Linked DNA regions of Variovorax paradoxus. Each later gene encodes a partner of the first gene's protein in a complex. Links are inferred from orthologs where the notes say so. Each region holds a gene or a part of one and is shown on either strand. Other genes may lie near its edges. The genes, in order: mnmE and mnmG.

The links.
Region 2: the proteins of mnmE (region 1) and mnmG are in contact, whole or in part, in a solved structure (PDB 9HIP), measured with the Escherichia coli proteins. The link is inferred for Variovorax paradoxus from one-to-one orthologs.

What each region holds. Positions count from the first base shown.
Region 1 is NZ_CP046622.1:5,567,076-5,574,091, forward strand. What follows is about bases 2,138-5,001. They hold mnmE (tRNA uridine-5-carboxymethylaminomethyl(34) synthesis GTPase MnmE), read right to left. Parts: upstream 4,347-5,001; coding sequence 2,928-4,346; downstream 2,138-2,927. Other genes in these bases: GOQ09_RS26025 (Crp/Fnr family transcriptional regulator), read right to left, coding at 2,376-2,837; yidC (membrane protein insertase YidC), read right to left, coding at 4,424-5,001. Also shown: GOQ09_RS26015 (monovalent cation:proton antiporter family protein), read left to right, coding at 1-1,294; GOQ09_RS26020 (hypothetical protein), read right to left, coding at 1,337-2,083; more of yidC, read right to left, coding at 5,002-6,109; membrane protein insertion efficiency factor YidD, read right to left, coding at 6,106-6,393; GOQ09_RS26045 (ribonuclease P protein component), read right to left, coding at 6,390-6,785; rpmH (50S ribosomal protein L34), read right to left, coding at 6,872-7,006. UniProt on the Escherichia coli protein: Exhibits a very high intrinsic GTPase hydrolysis rate. Involved in the addition of a carboxymethylaminomethyl (cmnm) group at the wobble position (U34) of certain tRNAs, forming tRNA-cmnm(5)s(2)U34.
Region 2 is NZ_CP046622.1:49,319-59,238, reverse strand. Bases 3,579-6,510 are described here. They hold mnmG (tRNA uridine-5-carboxymethylaminomethyl(34) synthesis enzyme MnmG), read right to left. Parts: upstream 6,058-6,510; coding sequence 4,099-6,057; downstream 3,579-4,098. Other genes in these bases: GOQ09_RS00235 (transglutaminase-like domain-containing protein), read right to left, coding at 6,238-6,510; rsmG (16S rRNA (guanine(527)-N(7))-methyltransferase RsmG), read right to left, coding at 3,579-4,102. Outside these bases: GOQ09_RS00270 (CsgG/HfaB family protein), read right to left, coding at 1-165; GOQ09_RS00265 (ParB/RepB/Spo0J family partition protein), read right to left, coding at 273-1,223; GOQ09_RS00260 (RBBP9/YdeN family alpha/beta hydrolase), read right to left, coding at 1,223-1,768; GOQ09_RS00255 (ParA family protein), read right to left, coding at 1,812-2,723; GOQ09_RS00250 (LysE family transporter), read right to left, coding at 2,731-3,345; more of rsmG, read right to left, coding at 3,461-3,578; more of GOQ09_RS00235, read right to left, coding at 6,511-7,125; GOQ09_RS26055 (hypothetical protein), read right to left, coding at 7,162-7,308; GOQ09_RS00230 (DUF1328 domain-containing protein), read right to left, coding at 7,308-7,493; glutathione transferase GstA, read left to right, coding at 7,672-8,280; GOQ09_RS00220 (enoyl-CoA hydratase-related protein), read left to right, coding at 8,425-9,207; GOQ09_RS00215 (acyclic terpene utilization AtuA family protein), read left to right, coding at 9,204-9,920. UniProt on the Escherichia coli protein: NAD-binding protein involved in the addition of a carboxymethylaminomethyl (cmnm) group at the wobble position (U34) of certain tRNAs, forming tRNA-cmnm(5)s(2)U34.

The DNA.
Region 1 (7,016 bases):
CACGCTCGGCCTGGCCTGGCTCACCGAACTGGCCGGCCTGAGCTTGGCGCTGGGCGCCTTCATCGCCGGCATGCTGGTTTCCGAAACCGAGTACAAGCACCAGGTCGAAACCGACATCCGCCCGTTCCACGACGTGCTGCTGGGGCTCTTCTTCATCACGGTGGGCATGTCGCTCGACTGGCACATCGTGGTAGACCGCTGGGCGCTGGTGGGCGTGCTGCTGCTGATCCCGCTGGCCTTCAAGCTGGTTCTGGTGACGGTGCTGGCGCGGGTGCTGGGCGCCACCTCGGGCGTGTCGCTGCGCACCGGCCTCTACCTGGCGCAGGCGGGTGAATTCGGCTTTGTGCTGCTGACGCTCGCGCAGGAGCGCAGCCTGCTGCCGCCGTGGCTGGCCAACCCGGTGCTGGCGTCGATGGTGCTGTCGATGCTGGCGACGCCTTTCATCGTGATGTACACCAACGCCATCGTGCGCAAGCTGGTGGCGAGCGACTGGCTCCAGCAGTCGCTGCAGATGACCTCCATCGCGCGCAAGACCATCAACACCGCCAAGCACGTGATCATCTGCGGCTACGGGCGCTGCGGCCAGAACCTGGCGCGCATCCTGGAGCGCGAAGGCATTCCCTACATGGCGCTGGACCTCGACCCCGACCGCGTGCGGCAGGCCGCCGCAGCCGGCGATTCGGTGGTGTTCGGCGATGCGGCCCGGCTGCAGGCGCTCATGGCGGCCGGCCTGGCCCGCGCCAGCGCCGTGGTCGTCACCTATCTCGATGTACCCGGTGCCATGAAGGTGCTGGCCAATACCCGCGCCCACGCCCCGCAGGTGCCGGTGATCGTGCGCACCCAGGACGACCACGACCTGGAAAAGCTGCAGGCGGCCGGTGCGACCGAGGTGGTGCCCGAGGCCATCGAGGGTTCGCTGATGCTTGCGAGCCATGCGCTGGCGCTTGTCGGCGTGCCGATGCGGCGCGTGATCCGCGTGGTGCAGGACCAGCGCGACGCACGCTACAACCTGCTGCGCGGCTACTTCCACGGGGCCGACGACGACAACGCCGACGAACTCGACCATGAGCGGCTCAACACCTTCACGATCACGCCGGGTGCGCGCGCGGTCGGCCAGACGCTGGCGCGGATGGCGCTGGAAACACTGGGTGTGCGCGTTGCCGGCCTGCGCCGGCATGACGGTCAGCCGCAGGTGCCCACCGACGACACGGTGCTGACGGACGGCGACACCCTGGTGCTGTCGGGCAAGCCTGCCGCGTTGGCGGTCGCCATCGAGCGGCTGCAAAAAGGCTGAGCAAATGCGCTGGCGGGAGCCGCCGCAGCCTTCGGGATCCGCTCAGTTCACCAGCGTGGGATTGCGCTTTTCTTCTTCGATCCGCTGCTGACGGCGCACCGCCTCGCATTGCGCGTGCGGCTTGAATTCGGCCTTGAGGCACTGCGCAGCCATGCACTGCGCCTTCGCGATGAAATTGCGGTCGCCGCAAATGGACTGCGGATCGGCGGGCGCCGCCGCCACAGGCTGCGGCGCGGGCGCGGCGGCCACTGCCGGTGCCGCCTCGGGCACACCGGGCTGCGACGGGGCCGCTGGCACGGGCTTGCGGGACTTGGCCGCGGCGGATGGCGGCTTCGGGGTGGCAGCGGCGGGCGCGGCCGGGGCCGCAGCGGCGAGTGCCGCGTCTGCCGCAGCCGATGGCTCCGCGGACGGGGGCACCGGCGGTGCCGCCTCGGGAGCCGAAGACGCAGGAAGAGGCGCCACGGCAGGCGCGGCAACAGGCGCGGCAGTCGACGCCGCTTCGGCCTTTTCGGCCGGCGCGCCCTTTCCATAGCCGTACCAGCCGGCGATGATCATGAGCAGCCCGACGGCCAGCAACACCAGCCAGAGCAGGATGCCGCGCACACGCGGCGGCTTGTTGCGCACCTCCGCGCCGGCAGGGCGCGGAGTCCGCGGCCTCGACGCTTTCTTGACTCGAGGCTCGCGCGGCGGCGACGGCGGCCGCTTGGAGCGGCCCGCGCCGACGATGATGGTTTTTTCATCGGCCAGCGACCCGGCATGCGCGTAGGCAGTCTGAGAAGCGATCGGCAAGCTGCCATCGAAAAGCCCGCCGGGAATCGTGGGTGCGCGCAATTGTGCGGGCGCCGTGGCGGCCCATTCGCGCTCCGACCGGCTCTCAGGGCCTGGAGGCGGCGCCATTGGTGCCGGCGCTGCGGGCGCCAGCTTTCCGCCGCAACTCCTGCAGAAATTCGCGCCCTCGCGGTTCTCCGCGCTGCACACCGGACAGATCAAGGCCATGACGACTGACTTCTGGGAAAACGATTTCAAAAACTGGCTTGAAGAGCCGTCTGGGCCTGAATTGCGGAACCGACCCGATGGATGTTCAGGTCACCGCGACGCGCTTGGACCGATGCCCCATGCGCTTGGCAATCACCGCGCCGAGCCCCATGGCGATTTCGAGGGCCAGGTTGGGTTGGCGGTTCGACATTTCCGCAAAGCGGATGGCCGTGAGGCGCCACACGCGGCCCGCGCCGGTCACCACCACGTTGGCCGAATGCGGCTCGCGCGAGAAGAACGAGCCTTCGCCCACGACCGATCCGGGCATGAGCACGGCCAGCTTCATCTGTTCCTTGCTGCTGACGCGATGCACACTGATGGCGCCGCCTTCGAGGAAATACACCGAGCGGTCGTGCGTACCTTGCTCGATGAGAACGTCGCCAACGCCGGTATCGATAGGCTGCAGGTAGCCCGCCAGCGTTTCCCACTGCTGTACGTTGAGCGTCAACGCAAAGGCGTCGTTGCTGTTGTTGTCCGCGATGGCGCGGCTCAGGTTCTGGATGGACATGCTTTTCTCAACCCCCGCATCTGTCCCGAAGTATCCGCGAAGGCCCCGGGTTTCGGCTACAACTCTTTACGTTTTTCGTTGCGGCTGTCGCTATTTGCCGATGCAGAAGCGCGAAAAGATGACCCCCAGCAGGTCGTCCGCGCCGAATTCGCCGGTGATTTCGTTCAGTGCGTTCTGCGCAAGACGCAACTCTTCGGCCAGCAGATCGAGCAACTGGGCTTGCGCAGCCAAATGGCTTGCAGCCAACTCCAGGTGCGTTTGGACACGGCCCAGCGCCTGCACATGGCGCGCGCGAGCGAGGTAAACGCCCTCGGGCACCGACTGCCATCCCGCCATCGCGAGCAGTTGTTCGCGTAGCGCTTCGATGCCGAGGCCGGTCTTGGCGGAAAGGGCAATGCCTTGGGCCGAGGCGGGTACGGCGGCTGCCGGCGCGGCGTCCTGCTTGTTCCACACATCGAGCACCGGCACGCTCGCGGGCAGCTTCTGCCGCAGGCCGCGCAGAATTTCCGCGTCGGCGGCGGCGTAGTCGGCAAGGCTAGAGCGCGTCAGGTCGTGCAGGAAGAGCACGGCGTCGGCGCTCTCGATCTGGCCCCACGCCCGCGCAACGCCGATCTGCTCGACCTCGTCGCTGCTCTCGCGCAGGCCCGCGGTGTCGGCCACATGCAGCGGCACACCGTGGATCTGGATGGTCTGCGAGACCACGTCGCGCGTTGTGCCTGCCACTGCGCTCACGATGGCCAGTTCGGCGCCGGCGAGTGCGTTGAGCAGCGAACTTTTGCCTGCATTGGGTTGACCCGCGATCACCACCTTGATGCCCTCGCGCAGCAGCGCGCCCTGTCTGGCGCGCTGCTGCACCGCCGCCAATTGGGCCTGCAATGTTGCCAGCTGGCCGGCCGCATCGGCCTTTTGAAGAAAGTCGATTTCCTCTTCCGGAAAGTCGAGCGTCGCCTCGACCAGCATGCGCAGATGGATCAGCGCGTCACGCAGTGTGTGGATCTCGCGCGAGAAGGCGCCCGAGAGCGAGCGACCGGCGCTGCGCGCAGCCGCTTCGGTGCTGGCGTCGATCAGGTCTGCAATGGCCTCGGCCTGGGCCAGGTCGATCTTGCCGTTGAGAAAGGCGCGCTGGCTGAACTCGCCCGGCTCGGCCACGCGCAAGCCGGACAGCCGTGGACGGCCGGTGACCGGATCGGGCGCGGCGGCGGCTTCGAGGCAGCGCGCCAGCAGCAGCTGGAGCACAACGGTTCCGCCGTGCGCCTGCAGCTCGAGCACGTCTTCGCCGGTGAACGAATGCGGCGAGGGAAAGTGAATGGCCAGGCCATGGTCGACCGGCTCGCCGGCCGCGTCGCGAAAGGGCAAGTAGGTGGCTTCGCGCGGCTTGAGCGGCCGGCCGCAGAGGGCGTCGATCAGCGGCGCGAGCCGCGCGCCCGAAACGCGCACGATGCCCACCGCCCCGCGCCCCGAGGCGGTGGCAAGGGCGACGATGGGATCGGTGGTGCGGGCGAATGTCATGGAAGCGCGATTCTTTCAGCAAAAGCAAAAGGGCCGCGAATGCGGCCCTTTTGCGGAGGGGCGGAAGCTGCCGCGGCTTATTTGCCCAGCACGCCCAGCCGCTTGTTGATGAACCACTGCTGCGCAATCGACAGCACGTTGTTGGTGATCCAGTACAGCACCAGGCCGGCCGGGAAGAAGATGAACATCACGCTGAATGCGAGCGGCATGATCCACATCAGCTTGGCCTGCATCGGGTCCGGAGGCGTCGGGTTGAGCCAGGTCTGGAACAGCGAGGTCAGCGTCATCACGATCGGCAGGATGTACCAGGGATCGGGTGCCGAAAGGTCGGTGATCCAGCCGATCCATGGCGCGTGGCGCATTTCGACCGACGACAGCAGCACCCAATAAAGCGCGATGAACACCGGGATCTGGATAACGATCGGGAAGCAGCCGCCCATCGGATTGACCTTCTCGGTCTTGTAGATGCGCATCATCTCCTGCTGCATTTCCTGCGGCTTGTCCTTCAGCCGCTCGCGCATCTCCATGATCTTGGGGTTGATGGCCTTCATCTTGGCCATGCTGGCGTAGGCCTTGGCGTTGAGCCAGTAGAAGGCCGCCTTCAGCAGCACCACCAGCGCCACGATGGACCAGCCCCAGTTGCCCAGAATGCCGTGCAGCTGGTTCAGCAGCCAGTAAAGCGGCTTGGAAATGATCGCAAAGATGCCGTAGTCCTTGACCAGGTCGAGGCCCGGTGCAATGGCTTCGAGCTTCTTTTCTTCTTCGGGCCCGGCGAACAGTGCGCTGTTGACCACCTGGGTCTGGCCCGGGGCGATCTTCGGCAGCGTGGCCACCATGGCCACGGTGAAGAGGTTGTCGCCCAGGTCCTTCACGCGGAATTCGCGCCGGAGCTGTTCGCTCGCCGGGTCGCCCTTGAGGAGCCACGCCGACACGAAGTAATGCTGCACCATCGCAATCCAGCCGTCGTTGGCAGGCGGCGGCGGCTCGACCTTGCCCTTGGCAATGTCCTTGAAGTCGAGCTTGTGGAACTTCTTCTCGTTGGTGTAGGCGGCTGGACCGGTGAAGGTGTTGGTGCCGAACATCGTGCCAGCCGCCACCGTGCCGTGGCGCAGCAGCTGCATGTAGAGCTGCGCATCGCGCGGCTGGTCGCTCACGTTGACAACTTCGTGGCGCACGCCGATGGTGTATTCACCGCGCTTGAAGACATAGGTCTTGACGTACTTGAGGCCGCCCGCGGGGGCGCTTTCGAAGCTCACTTCGAGCGTGTTCTGGCCTTCGGCCATTTCGCGCGGCCCGGCCTTCGGCGCCATCGGCGTCAAGTGATTGGGAAAGGCTTCTCCGGTCTGGCTCAGCAGGCCGGTTTGTGCCACGTAGCGCGTAGCGGGCGAATCGTTCTCGAACAGCACCACGTGCTTGGTGCGATCGGCTTCGTCGAACTTGAGTAGCTCGAGGTAGTTGACCGTGGCGCCTTCGCTGTCGATCACCGCCTTGAAGAGGTCGGTGGTCACGTTGACGCGCTCACGCGGCGCGGCGGGCGCGGCCTGCGTGGGCACGGCGGCCGCGCTGCCACCGGCGGTGGATGCGCTCGGTACGCCGTTGCTGGCCGCCGGCGTGCTGCCCGCAGGCGCGCTGGCCACGGCAGCCGGCTTGGTCGACGGCAGGAAGGTGGGCTTGTTGCCGTTGAAAACCTGCCATTGGTCCCACAGCAGCACCAGCGAGAAACCAAAAATCACCCACAGGATCGTGCGGCGTATATCGTTCATGACGAAGACTTCTTGTCGGAGGAAAGGAGAGACGAAAACAGCGAGCCTGACTTGTCAGTGCGACACTGTGATGCCGGTGGAACCGGATCGTGCCCGCCCTGGCACCAGGGCTGGCAGCGCACGATGCGGTGCAGGGTGAGATAGCTGCCCTTGAGAGCGCCGTGGACTTCCAGCGCCTCGATCGAATAGACGGAGCAGGTCGGCTCGAAGCGGCACGACTGCCCGAGCCACGGGCTCAGCAACAGGCGGTAGCCCTTCACGAGGCCGATCAGCAGGCGCTTCATGACGAGGATGCTGGCGCGCGCGCGGCCCGCGCCAGCAACTGCTGGAGCTCGGCACGCACGGCGGCCTTGAGCTTGTCGGAGCTGGCGCTCACGAATTCCTTGCGGTCGAACGCCGCGCGCAGCCGCACCACGTGCGCCGCACGAGGCAGGCCGACGTCGGGCGCGGCGCTCACGGTATAGATCTGTCGCTTGATGGCGTTGCGCGTGACGGCACGGCGCGCCCAGCGCTTGGGCACCATGGCGCCGAGCCAGACATCGTCGGACGCGAACAAAGGCTGCGCGCTCGACGTTGAATCGAGTGCGCAGCGATGCAATGCGAAATGAGCAGTGCGCGCCACGGTGGCACCTGCGAGGACGGCCTGGAATTGCGCGCGGGTCTTGAGCCGCTGCATGGAAGCCGGGCCAGACACGCCAGAAACACTGGCTCGGAAAGCTGGCGCTGGCGGGTCGGCGGCTGGCAACGGCAGAGGAACTGCCGTCAGACGGCCAGGCGCTTGCGGCCCTTGGCGCGGCGTGCGTTGATGACGGCGCGGCCGCCACGGGTCTTCATGCGGACCAGAAAGCCGTGGGTACGGGCGCGGCGGACTTTGGAAGCTTGGTAAGTGCGTTTCATGATGAGATTT
Region 2 (9,920 bases), 5.5 Mb from region 1 along the record:
GCGCTCGAGCTGGCTGCTTTCGCCGGCGGTTGCCGAACCGGCGGCGCTGCCGGTGGCGGTGGTCTTGGCAGCCTGGCTGCCCATCTGCATGTCCGTTGTCACGCAGCCAGTCAGCAGCAGCGCGCCCACGGCCACGGCCGCGACGGGAAACTTGTTGAATTTCATGAAGGACTCCCTCTCCTCGAGATTTGCGATTTGAAAATCAGCGGAGAGGATACGCGTAAAAGATTGCAAGAAGCAATTGCGCAAAAGTCCGAGCCGCAGCCCGCTGGCTAGGCCGTTCGGCGGATGCGTTCGATCAGGCCGTTGAGGGCTTCGATGGAGCCGAAGTGAATGGCGAGCTCCCCGCTCTCCTCGACCTTGCCGCCGCGCTTGCTGCGCTTCTTGATGCGGACCTCGACCTCGGCAGTGAGCAGGTCGGCCAGTTCTTCTTCCACGCGCTGCAAGTCGCGCGACTTTTCGCCGTCGTTGCCACGGCGCGACGGGGTCAGCGTGAATTCGGCGGCAAGGCGCTTCACCAGCGACTCGGCCTCGCGCACCGACATTTTCTTGGCGGCGATCTGGTTGGCGGCGGTGATCTGCGTGCCGCGGTCCAGCGACAGCAGGGCGCGGGCGTGGCCCATGTCGATGTCGCCGGCCATCAGCATCTGCTGCGCCGGCTCGGCCAGGTTCAACAGGCGCAGCAGATTGCTGGCGGCGCTGCGCGAGCGGCCCACCGCCTGCGCGGCAGCTTCGTGAGTGAGCCCAAACTCTGAGACCAAGCGTTGCAGGCCTTGGGCTTCTTCAAGCGGGTTGAGGTCTTCGCGCTGGATGTTCTCGATCAGCGACATGGCGGCCGCGGCTTCGTTGGGCACGTCGCGCACCAGCACCGGCACCCGGTCGAGGCCCGCCAGCTTGGCGGCCCGGAAACGGCGCTCACCGGCGATGATTTCGTACTCGGCGTTCTTGGCGGCAGCCGATGCCTCGTCCAGCCGGCGCACCAGGATCGGCTGCATGATGCCCTGCACCTTGATGCTCTCGGCCAGCTCGTACAGCGCGCCTTCGTCCATGCGAGTACGCGGCTGGTAAACGCCGGCCACCATCTGGTCGAGCATCAGCGTGTTCGGGTTCTGCGCCGAGGCGCCCTCTTCCGCTGCGTTGTTGTTGTCGGCGGCGGGTGCGGCCGTGGGGCCGAGCAGCGCTTCGAGGCCGCGCCCCAGACCCTTGGGTTTCTTGGTCGCCATCAGTGCTTGTCTTTCGAGATTTCGTTCAATAGTTGCCGGCCTTCGGGCCAGTCGCCCAGGCCGGACTCGGCGTTCAAATGGCCGCCCGCGCCGGCATCGACAAAGCGCGCGCCCCAGTCGGCCGCCATCTGGCGGGAGCGCTTGGCGTCGCAGTACGGATCGTCGTTGGCGGCGGTCAGCACCGCCGGAAATGGCAGCGGCTTGCGCACGATGGGCGCCCAACCCGGAATCAGCTGGCGCAGGTCGTCGCGTTCCAGGTCGCCGGGTGCGACCAGCAGTGCGCCGCGCACCTTGTGCGTGTTGCGCGAATGCGCAGCCCAGGCGGCCACCAGGATGCAACCGAGGCTGTGCGCCGCAAAGACGACGGGGCCAGAGGCGGCCAGCACTTCTTCCTCGAGCCGCGCGGACCAGTCGCCGCGCAACGGGTGCATCCAGTCATGCTGCTCGACGCGGTGATCGCCATACAGCGACTCCCAACGGGTTTGCCAGTGGCCAGGGCCGCTGTTCTGCCAGCCCGGCAGCAGCAGGATGCGTGAGATTGTCATTTGCTTGCTAAGAACTTGAGGCGCGCGTCCAGGGTGGACGGCGTCAGATGCTTTTTTCGCTGGTATCGGGTGCGGCGGCAGGTGCCAGCACGTCCTCGGGAATCGCCAGGCTCGGAGCGGCCGGCGCAACCTCCGCGATGGGCGGCGCCACCGCGCCGGAGGCGAATGCGCTGGCCGGCGGCATCTTCTCGACCAATTCCTTGGCAAAGGCGATGAAGGCTTGGCTGCCCCGGGCGGCCGGATCGAACACCACGCCGGGCAGTCCGTAGCTTGGCGCCTCGGCAAGCCGCACATTGCGCGGAATGACCGTGTCGAACACCTTGTCGCCGAAGTGAGACTTGAGTTGCTCGCTTACCTGCTGCTGCAGCGTGATGCGCGGATCGAACATCACGCGCAGCAGGCCGATGATCTGCAGGTTCTTGTTGAGGTTGGCGTGCACCTGCTTGATGGTGTTGACCAGATCGGTCAGCCCTTCGAGCGCAAAGTACTCGCACTGCATCGGCACGATCACGCCATGGGCCGCGCACAGCCCGTTGAGCGTGAGCAGGCTCAGGCTAGGCGGGCAGTCGATCAGCACGAAGTCGTACTCGGCGCCGACGGCGGCCAGCGCGGTGCGCAGGCGCTTCTCGCGGCGGTCGAGTGCCACCATTTCCACCTCGGCGCCCGCCAGTTCGCGGTTGGCGCCCAGCACGTCGTAGCCGCAGCCGCCCTCCACCAGCTTGTCCGCCTTGACGCGCGCCTCGGCCACGGAGGCCGATTCGAGCAGCACGTCGTACACCGTCAGCTCCAGCTGGCGCTTGTCGATGCCCGAGCCCATGGTTGCATTGCCTTGGGGGTCGAGGTCGATCATCAGCACCCGCTGGCCGACCTTGGCCAAGCCGGCGGCAAGATTGACGGTGGTGGTGGTCTTGCCGACGCCGCCCTTTTGGTTGGCAATACAGAAAATCTTGGCCATGTGGAGATCAGCGGGAAATGGCGAGCTTGACGCCGAAGGCAATCAGAAAGACACCCGCGAGCTTTTCAAGGGCGCCTGAAATACGCGGATTGGCTCGGATGCGTTCGGCCAGATAGTGCGTGAGCAGTGTGGACGTGAGGCCGTACATAAAGGTGAGCACTGCAATCGTTATCGCCATGGCGCCGAAAGTGACCACGCCCTGGTGGCGCGCCGGATCGACGAACAGCGGAAAGAAAGCCATGTAGAACACGATTGCCTTGGGATTGAGCAAGGTGATCATCAGCGCCTGCCGCAAGAAGTGGCTTGGGCGAATGTTGAGGATCGGCGCTGCGCCGGGCTTGGCGAGCAGCATCTTGAAGCCGAGCCAGGCAAGGTAGGCTGCGCCCAGCCACTGGACTGCGGCAAAGGCGGTCGGGTAAGCGGCCAGCACGGCCGACACGCCCGCCACCGCCGCCCACATCAGGCACTGGTCGCCAATGATCACGCCGAAAGTGGCAGCCAGTCCGCCGCGGATTCCGCCCTTGCTGGTCGAGGTGATCAGCGCCAGGTTGCCCGGACCGGGAATCAGGAGAAAGAGGACGATGGCAACAACGAATGCGCCGTAGTCAGCAATGCCGAACATGGGATTTGCCTCGGAAAAGAGAGCCAGGGGGAGGCGTCGAGTCTAAGCGAGGCAGGTGCCGCAAGGAGCGTTCGGCGCCGGCTTTCACCGGCGTCGCCGCTTCTTTTTTGCCGGATCAGGCCGTTTCTTTGCGCGCCCAGACGATGCAGCGCTCGGCATCCAGACCCGGAACCGCCAGTTGTTCCACGTGAAACACTGCAACGCCTTCCGGCAGCACGGCAAGCTCATCGCTCGGCACCTTGCCTTTCATGGCCAGCCAGATACCGCCGGAAGCCAGGAGGTGTTTCGATCCGTTGAAGAAATCCGGAAGCGAGGCAAAGGCCCGGGAGCTGATGACCTCGTAGCTGCCGGTGAGCGACTCGACCCGCGCATGAAGGCCGCGCAGATTGGGCAGCTCAAGCTCGGCAGCCACCTGTTGAACGAAGGCCGCCTTCTTGGCAACCGCGTCGAGGCAGCTCACATCGAGATCCGGCCGCATGATGGCGATCACCACGCCCGGCAACCCGCCGCCGGATCCGACGTCGAGTAGTTTCCCCTTCCCTGCCCACTCGCGCTGCAGCGGCATTACCGCCGCCAGGCTGTCGAGCAGATGGTGTGTCAACACGCTGGCAGGGTCGCGCAAGGCCGTTAGGTTGTAGACCTTGTTCCACTTGAGCATGAGCGTGCCGTAAGCCAACAGCTGTTCCGCCTGCTTGTCGGACAAAGCGCTGCCCGAGGCTGCCGCGCCTTGGCGCAGCGTTTCGATGGGCGCGCTCATTGGGCGGACTGCGATTCTGCGGTCGCTTCCGGGGCGGCGTCGCGGTTGAACGCTTTGTGGCCGCCCTTTCGCAGATGGATCATCAACAGCGAAATTGCAGCTGGCGTTACGCCCGAGATACGCGAAGCCAAGCCCAGCGTTTCGGGCCGGTGCTTGTCGAGCTTCTGGCGAACCTCGAAGCTCAGTGCCTTGACTTGGCTGTAGTCGAAATCCGCCGGCAGCCGCAGGTTCTCGAAGTGCGCGGCGCGCTCTACTTCGTCGTGCTGGCGCTCGATGTAGCCGGAATACTTCGCTGAGATTTCGATCTGCTCGATTTCCGTTTCGCTGAGTGCCGAGGCCGCGCTGTACTTTCCCCCGTCCAGCGACATCAATGTTTGGTAGCTCACATCAGGCCGGCGCAGCAGGTCGGCTAGGTTGTATTCATGCTCGATGGCCTTGCCGAGCACGCGCTCCGACTCTGCCGCCGGAAGGTTGCGCGGATTCACCCAGATCGACTTGAGGCGTTGTGTTTCACGTGAAACAGCATCGCGCTTGCGGCTGAAAGCGTCCCATTGCTCGTCGCCGACCAGGCCGAGCTTGCGCCCTGCTTCGGTCAGGCGCATGTCGGCGTTGTCCTCGCGCAGCTGCAGCCGAAACTCCGCGCGGCTGGTGAACATGCGGTACGGCTCGGTCACGCCCTTTGTAATGAGGTCGTCGACCAGTACGCCCAAGTACGCTTCATCGCGGCGCGGCAGCCAGGCATCGTCGCCCCGGCATTGAAGCGCGGCATTGATGCCGGCAAACAAACCCTGGGCGGCGGCCTCTTCGTAGCCGGTGGTGCCGTTGATCTGGCCGGCAAAGAACAGGCCCTTGATTGCACGGGTCTCGAAGCTGCTCTTGAGCTCGCGCGGATCGAAGTAGTCGTACTCGATGGCATAGCCTGGCCGCAGGATGTGGGCGTTCTCCAGCCCGGGCATCGAGCGAACGAGTTGGTACTGGATGTCAAACGGCAGGCTGGTCGAAATCCCGTTCGGGTAGTACTCGTTGGTCGTCAGGCCTTCGGGCTCGAGAAAGATCTGATGGCTTTCCTTGTCGGCAAAGCGGTTGATCTTGTCTTCCACGCTCGGGCAGTAGCGCGGACCGACGCCGTCGATCTTGCCGGTGAACATCGGGCTGCGGTCGAAGCCGGAGCGAATGATGTCATGCGTGCGCTCGTTGGTATGGGTGATCCAGCAGGCCATTTGCTGCGGGTGCATGTCGACCCGGCCCATGAAGCTGAACACGGGCATCGGCCCTGCCCCACCCGGCATGCCGTCGCCCGGTTGTTCGGTGCACTTCGAAAAGTCGATGGTGCGGCCGTCGAGTCGCGGCGGTGTACCGGTCTTGAGGCGACCCTGAGGCAGCTTCAGCTCCTTGAGCCGCGCCGAAAGGCTGATGGCCGGCGGGTCGCCCGCGCGCCCGGCCTGGTAATTGTCGAGGCCGACGTGGATGCGGCCATCGAGAAAAGTCCCGGCAGTAAGCACCACGGTGCGCGCGCGAAAGGCAATGCCCACCTGCGTAACGGCACCCACCACCCGATCGCCCTCCACCATCAGGTCGTCGACCGCCTGCTGGAACAGGCTCAGGTTCGGCTGGTTCTCCAGGCGGCGGCGGATCGCGGCCTTGTACAAGACGCGGTCGGCCTGGGCGCGGGTCGCGCGAACGGCCGGGCCCTTGCTCGAATTGAGAATGCGAAACTGAATGCCCGCCTCATCCGTCGCGATGGCCATGGCGCCGCCAAGCGCATCGACCTCTTTCACCAGGTGGCCCTTGCCAATACCGCCGATCGATGGATTGCAGCTCATCTGCCCCAACGTCTCGATGTTGTGGGAGAGCAGCAGCGTCTTGGCGCCCATGCGGGCAGCAGCAAGCGCGGCTTCGGTGCCGGCATGGCCACCGCCAACGACGATGACATCGAATTCTTCGGGATACAGCATGAGAGAGGGGGCGCACTGACGCGTGCGCTGCGCAAAGGGGGCACCAATTTTAATCGGGGGTGCTGCTTTGCGCCTGGAATGGGGGCAACGTGGTTAATCGCTTTGAAACGCCTCGGACCCGCGCTCACCGCCTCGTGTCTGCTATATATTTGATAGCAAACAACTAAGTGTGGATAAGGCCTAATCGGCAGCGGCGGCCAGCTCCACCACCGGCACCGGCTTTTCGATGCCCACCAGCGCCCCCGTGGGCTCGGGCTCGGCCGGCGGCGCCACGCTCTCGTCCTGCAGCTCGCGAATCACGAGCGTCTTGCCTGTCATGGCCACGGCGCCGAATATGGTGCAGAAGGCCACGTCCTTGGCGTCGCGCCCGGTGCCCACGCGTACCAGCCGGTCGACCGGCGCCATGCGCGTGGGGTCGAACAGCACCCATCGATCGCCAAGCCAGGCTTCGAAGACAGCATGGAAATCCTGCGGCGGTTCGTCGAACCACACGTAGCCCACCACCAGCCGCGCCGGAATGTTCAGCGCGCGGCAGAAGGTAATGCCCAGGTGCGCAAAGTCGCGGCACACGCCCGCGCGCTCCACAAACACTTCGCGTGCGGTCGTCGTCGAGTCGCTGCTGCCTGGCTCATAAGTGATGCTGTCGTAGATCCAGTCCACGATGGCCTGCACCCGGCCGATGCCCGGCGCAAGATCGCCAAAGAGCTGCTGCGCGCAACGCGACATCAGGTCCGACTCGCAGTAGCGCGACGGCATCATGTAGTGGAGGATTTCGTTCGGCACCTGGTTGACCGGCACCTCCTGCAGATCGAGCGGCACGTCGACCTGCCTGCGTTGCACGGTCGCCTTGTAGCGGATCTTCAGCGGGCCAGGCTGCGCATCGAAGCGCACGAAGCGATTGCCGCTCGACTCGTCGCAGTACACCTGCACCTCGGTCGGCGGCTCGATGGTCAGCGCTTCGCTGATCACGGCTTGCGAGCCGGCCTGTGCAGCCTCGATGTTGAGTTGCATGTGCGCGGGCGCGCTGACTTCGTAGCCGAGTTCCGCCTCGATGTGGGAGATGTGCATGCGCGCCTTGGGTGGTTTGTTGTTGTCGATCGGGGTTCAGGCGCGTCGGCGGCGCGAGCGGTGCTCGGGAAGCTGCCAGTGCGTTTGCGTCACCAGCAGCACCCGCATCACGCGGTGGGCCGGGCTCTGCAGCAGTACGCCCAGCGGACGCGCGCGCGGCCACCGCGGAACAAGGCTGTGCATCAATCGATTGCCTTTTTGACTGCCCCGATTCCCAGCGCCGCGAGAACCACGAAGATCACCGCCAGCACCAGGAACAGGCCGAACAGCAGCTTGGCAATACCGGCCGCGCCGGCAGCAACGCCGCCGAAGCCCAGGACACCGGCCACCAGCGAAATGACCGCAAAAATGATCGCGTACTTCAACATCTGAAACTCCTTGTGATGGGCCACCCCACCGTTGCGGCGAGCTTAGAAAGGGCCCGCCGCCGCACCGATAGTCGGCGCGCGCGAGCGGCCGTAGGACAAAACGCGCATCGTGAAACCCGCTAGCATGCAGGCGGTCCAAAGATTTTTTCGCTATCCACATCCTTCGGAGATTTCTCGCATGAAGCTGTATTACTCACCCGGCGCCTGCTCGCTCTCGCCCCACATCGCACTGCACGAAGCCGGACTCGCCTTCGAACCCGTGCTGGCCAGCACCAAGAGCCACAAGCTGCAGGACGGCACCGACTACTACGGCATCAACCCGCTGGGCTATGTGCCGCTGCTCGAGCTCGACGACGGCACACGCCTGCGCGAAGGCCCGGCCATCGTTCAGTACATTGCCGATCTCGCGCCCACCAAGAACCTCGCGCCGGCCGCCGGCACGCTGCAGCGCTATCGCCTGCAAGAGTGGCTCACCTTCATCGGCACCGAAATGCACAAGGGCTACAGCCCACTGTTCAACTCGGCCATGCCCGAAGAAGCCAAGACCATCTTCAAGGACAAGCTCAGGTCGCGCTACCAGTGGCTCGACGGCCAGCTCGCCGACAAGCAGTACCTGATGGGCGACCACTTCAGCGTGGCCGACGGATACCTGTTCACCGTGACCAACTGGGCCAAGCCCACCGGCGTCGACATTTCGGACTTCGCCAATGTGCAGGCATGGCACGCGCGCGTGGCCGCCCGCCCCGCCGTTCAGGAGGCAATGAAGGCCGAAGGCCTGCTGAAGTAAGAAGAAGCCCTCAGAACGCACCTGAAAGCGGACCGGCCCTCTAGGGAAAACCCGGGCCGCTTCAGCCACAAGCCGCATGTTGCGGCTTTTTTTTCGGACCACGCTAGGGGTCGAATGCAGACCTTGCAGTGAAGGAACCGAACGATGGCCGAAGCCCCTTCCCCACCAGAACTGCGCGAGGAGATGCGCGGGCCCGTGATGTGGCTCACCATCGACCGCGAGGAGCGCCGCAACGCCATCAGCGCGGGCGTGCTCTCGGCAATGTCGAATGCACTGGCGCGCGCCAACCAGGATCGCGCGGTGCGCGCCGTCGTCATTACCGGCAGCGGCACGCGTGCATTCTGCGCGGGTGCCGATCTGCAGAGCGGCACCTCCTTCAAGTTCGACTATGCGGAGCCTCACCAGGGCTTTGCCAACCTCTTTCGCCAGGCACGCCACTCGACCGTGCCGCTGATCGCGCGCGTCAACGGCGCCTGCATGGCGGGGGGCATGGGGATCATGGGCATGTGCGACATGGCCGTGGCCAGCAGCCAGGCCGTGTTCGGCCTGCCCGAGGTCAAGGTCGGCCTCTTCCCCGCGCAGGTGCTCAGCGTGCTCGGCAACCTGCTGCCGCGGCGCGTACTGGCCGAGATGTGCATCACCGGCGAACCGATCACCGCTGCACAGGCGCTGGAGTACCGGCTCGTCAACCATGTGAGCGACGACCTCGATGCGAGCGTCGACTGGCTGCTCGGGCGCCTGCTCGACAAATCGCCCGCTGCGATAAGGCGCGGCCTGTACACCATGAAGAAGATCGAGGCCATGGCCTTCGAGGAGTCGATGGCGTTCACCGAAAGCCAGATCGGCCTCTTCGCTCTGACGGAAGACGCGGCGGAAGGCCAGCTCGCCTTTCGCGAAAAGCGCAAGCCGCAATGGAGCGGGCGATGAACCGCACCGTGCGCATCGGCGGCGCATCGGGCTTCTGGGGCGACAGCAGCGTGGGCGCGCCGCAGCTCGTGGCCAGCCGGCAGATCGACTACCTGGTGTTCGACTACCTGGCCGAACTCACCATGTCGATCCTCGCGGGTGCGCGGCTCAAGAAGCCGGAGCTCGGCTACGCCACCGACTTCGTTTCCGTTGCGATGAAGGCAGTACTGCAGGACGTTGTGCAGCAAGGCATCCGCGTGGTGAGCAACGCAGGCGGCGTCAATCCGCAGGGCTGCGCCGATGCGCTGGCCGCGCTCGCGGCCGAGCACGGCATTGCATTGAAGATCGCGGTGGTGAGCGGCGACGATGTCTCGCCGCTGCTGCCGCAACTTCGGCAGCAGCAGCCCGCGGTGCGCGAACTGCAAAGCGGCGCACCGCTGCCGGAGCGCGTGCTCACGGCCAATGCCTATCTGGGCGCAACGCCCATCCAGGCCGCGCTCGACGCAGGCGCACAGGTGGTCATCACCGGCCGGTGCGTCGACTCAGCCGTGATCCTCGGCGTGCTGATGCACGAGTTCGGCTGGCAGCCCGGCGACCACGACCTGCTCGCGGCCGGCAGCCTTGCCGGCCACATCATCGAATGCGGCTGCCAGGCCACGGGCGGCCTGCACACAGACTGGGACACCGTGCCCGACTGGCCGAACATCGGCTACCCGATCGTGGAGTGCCATGCC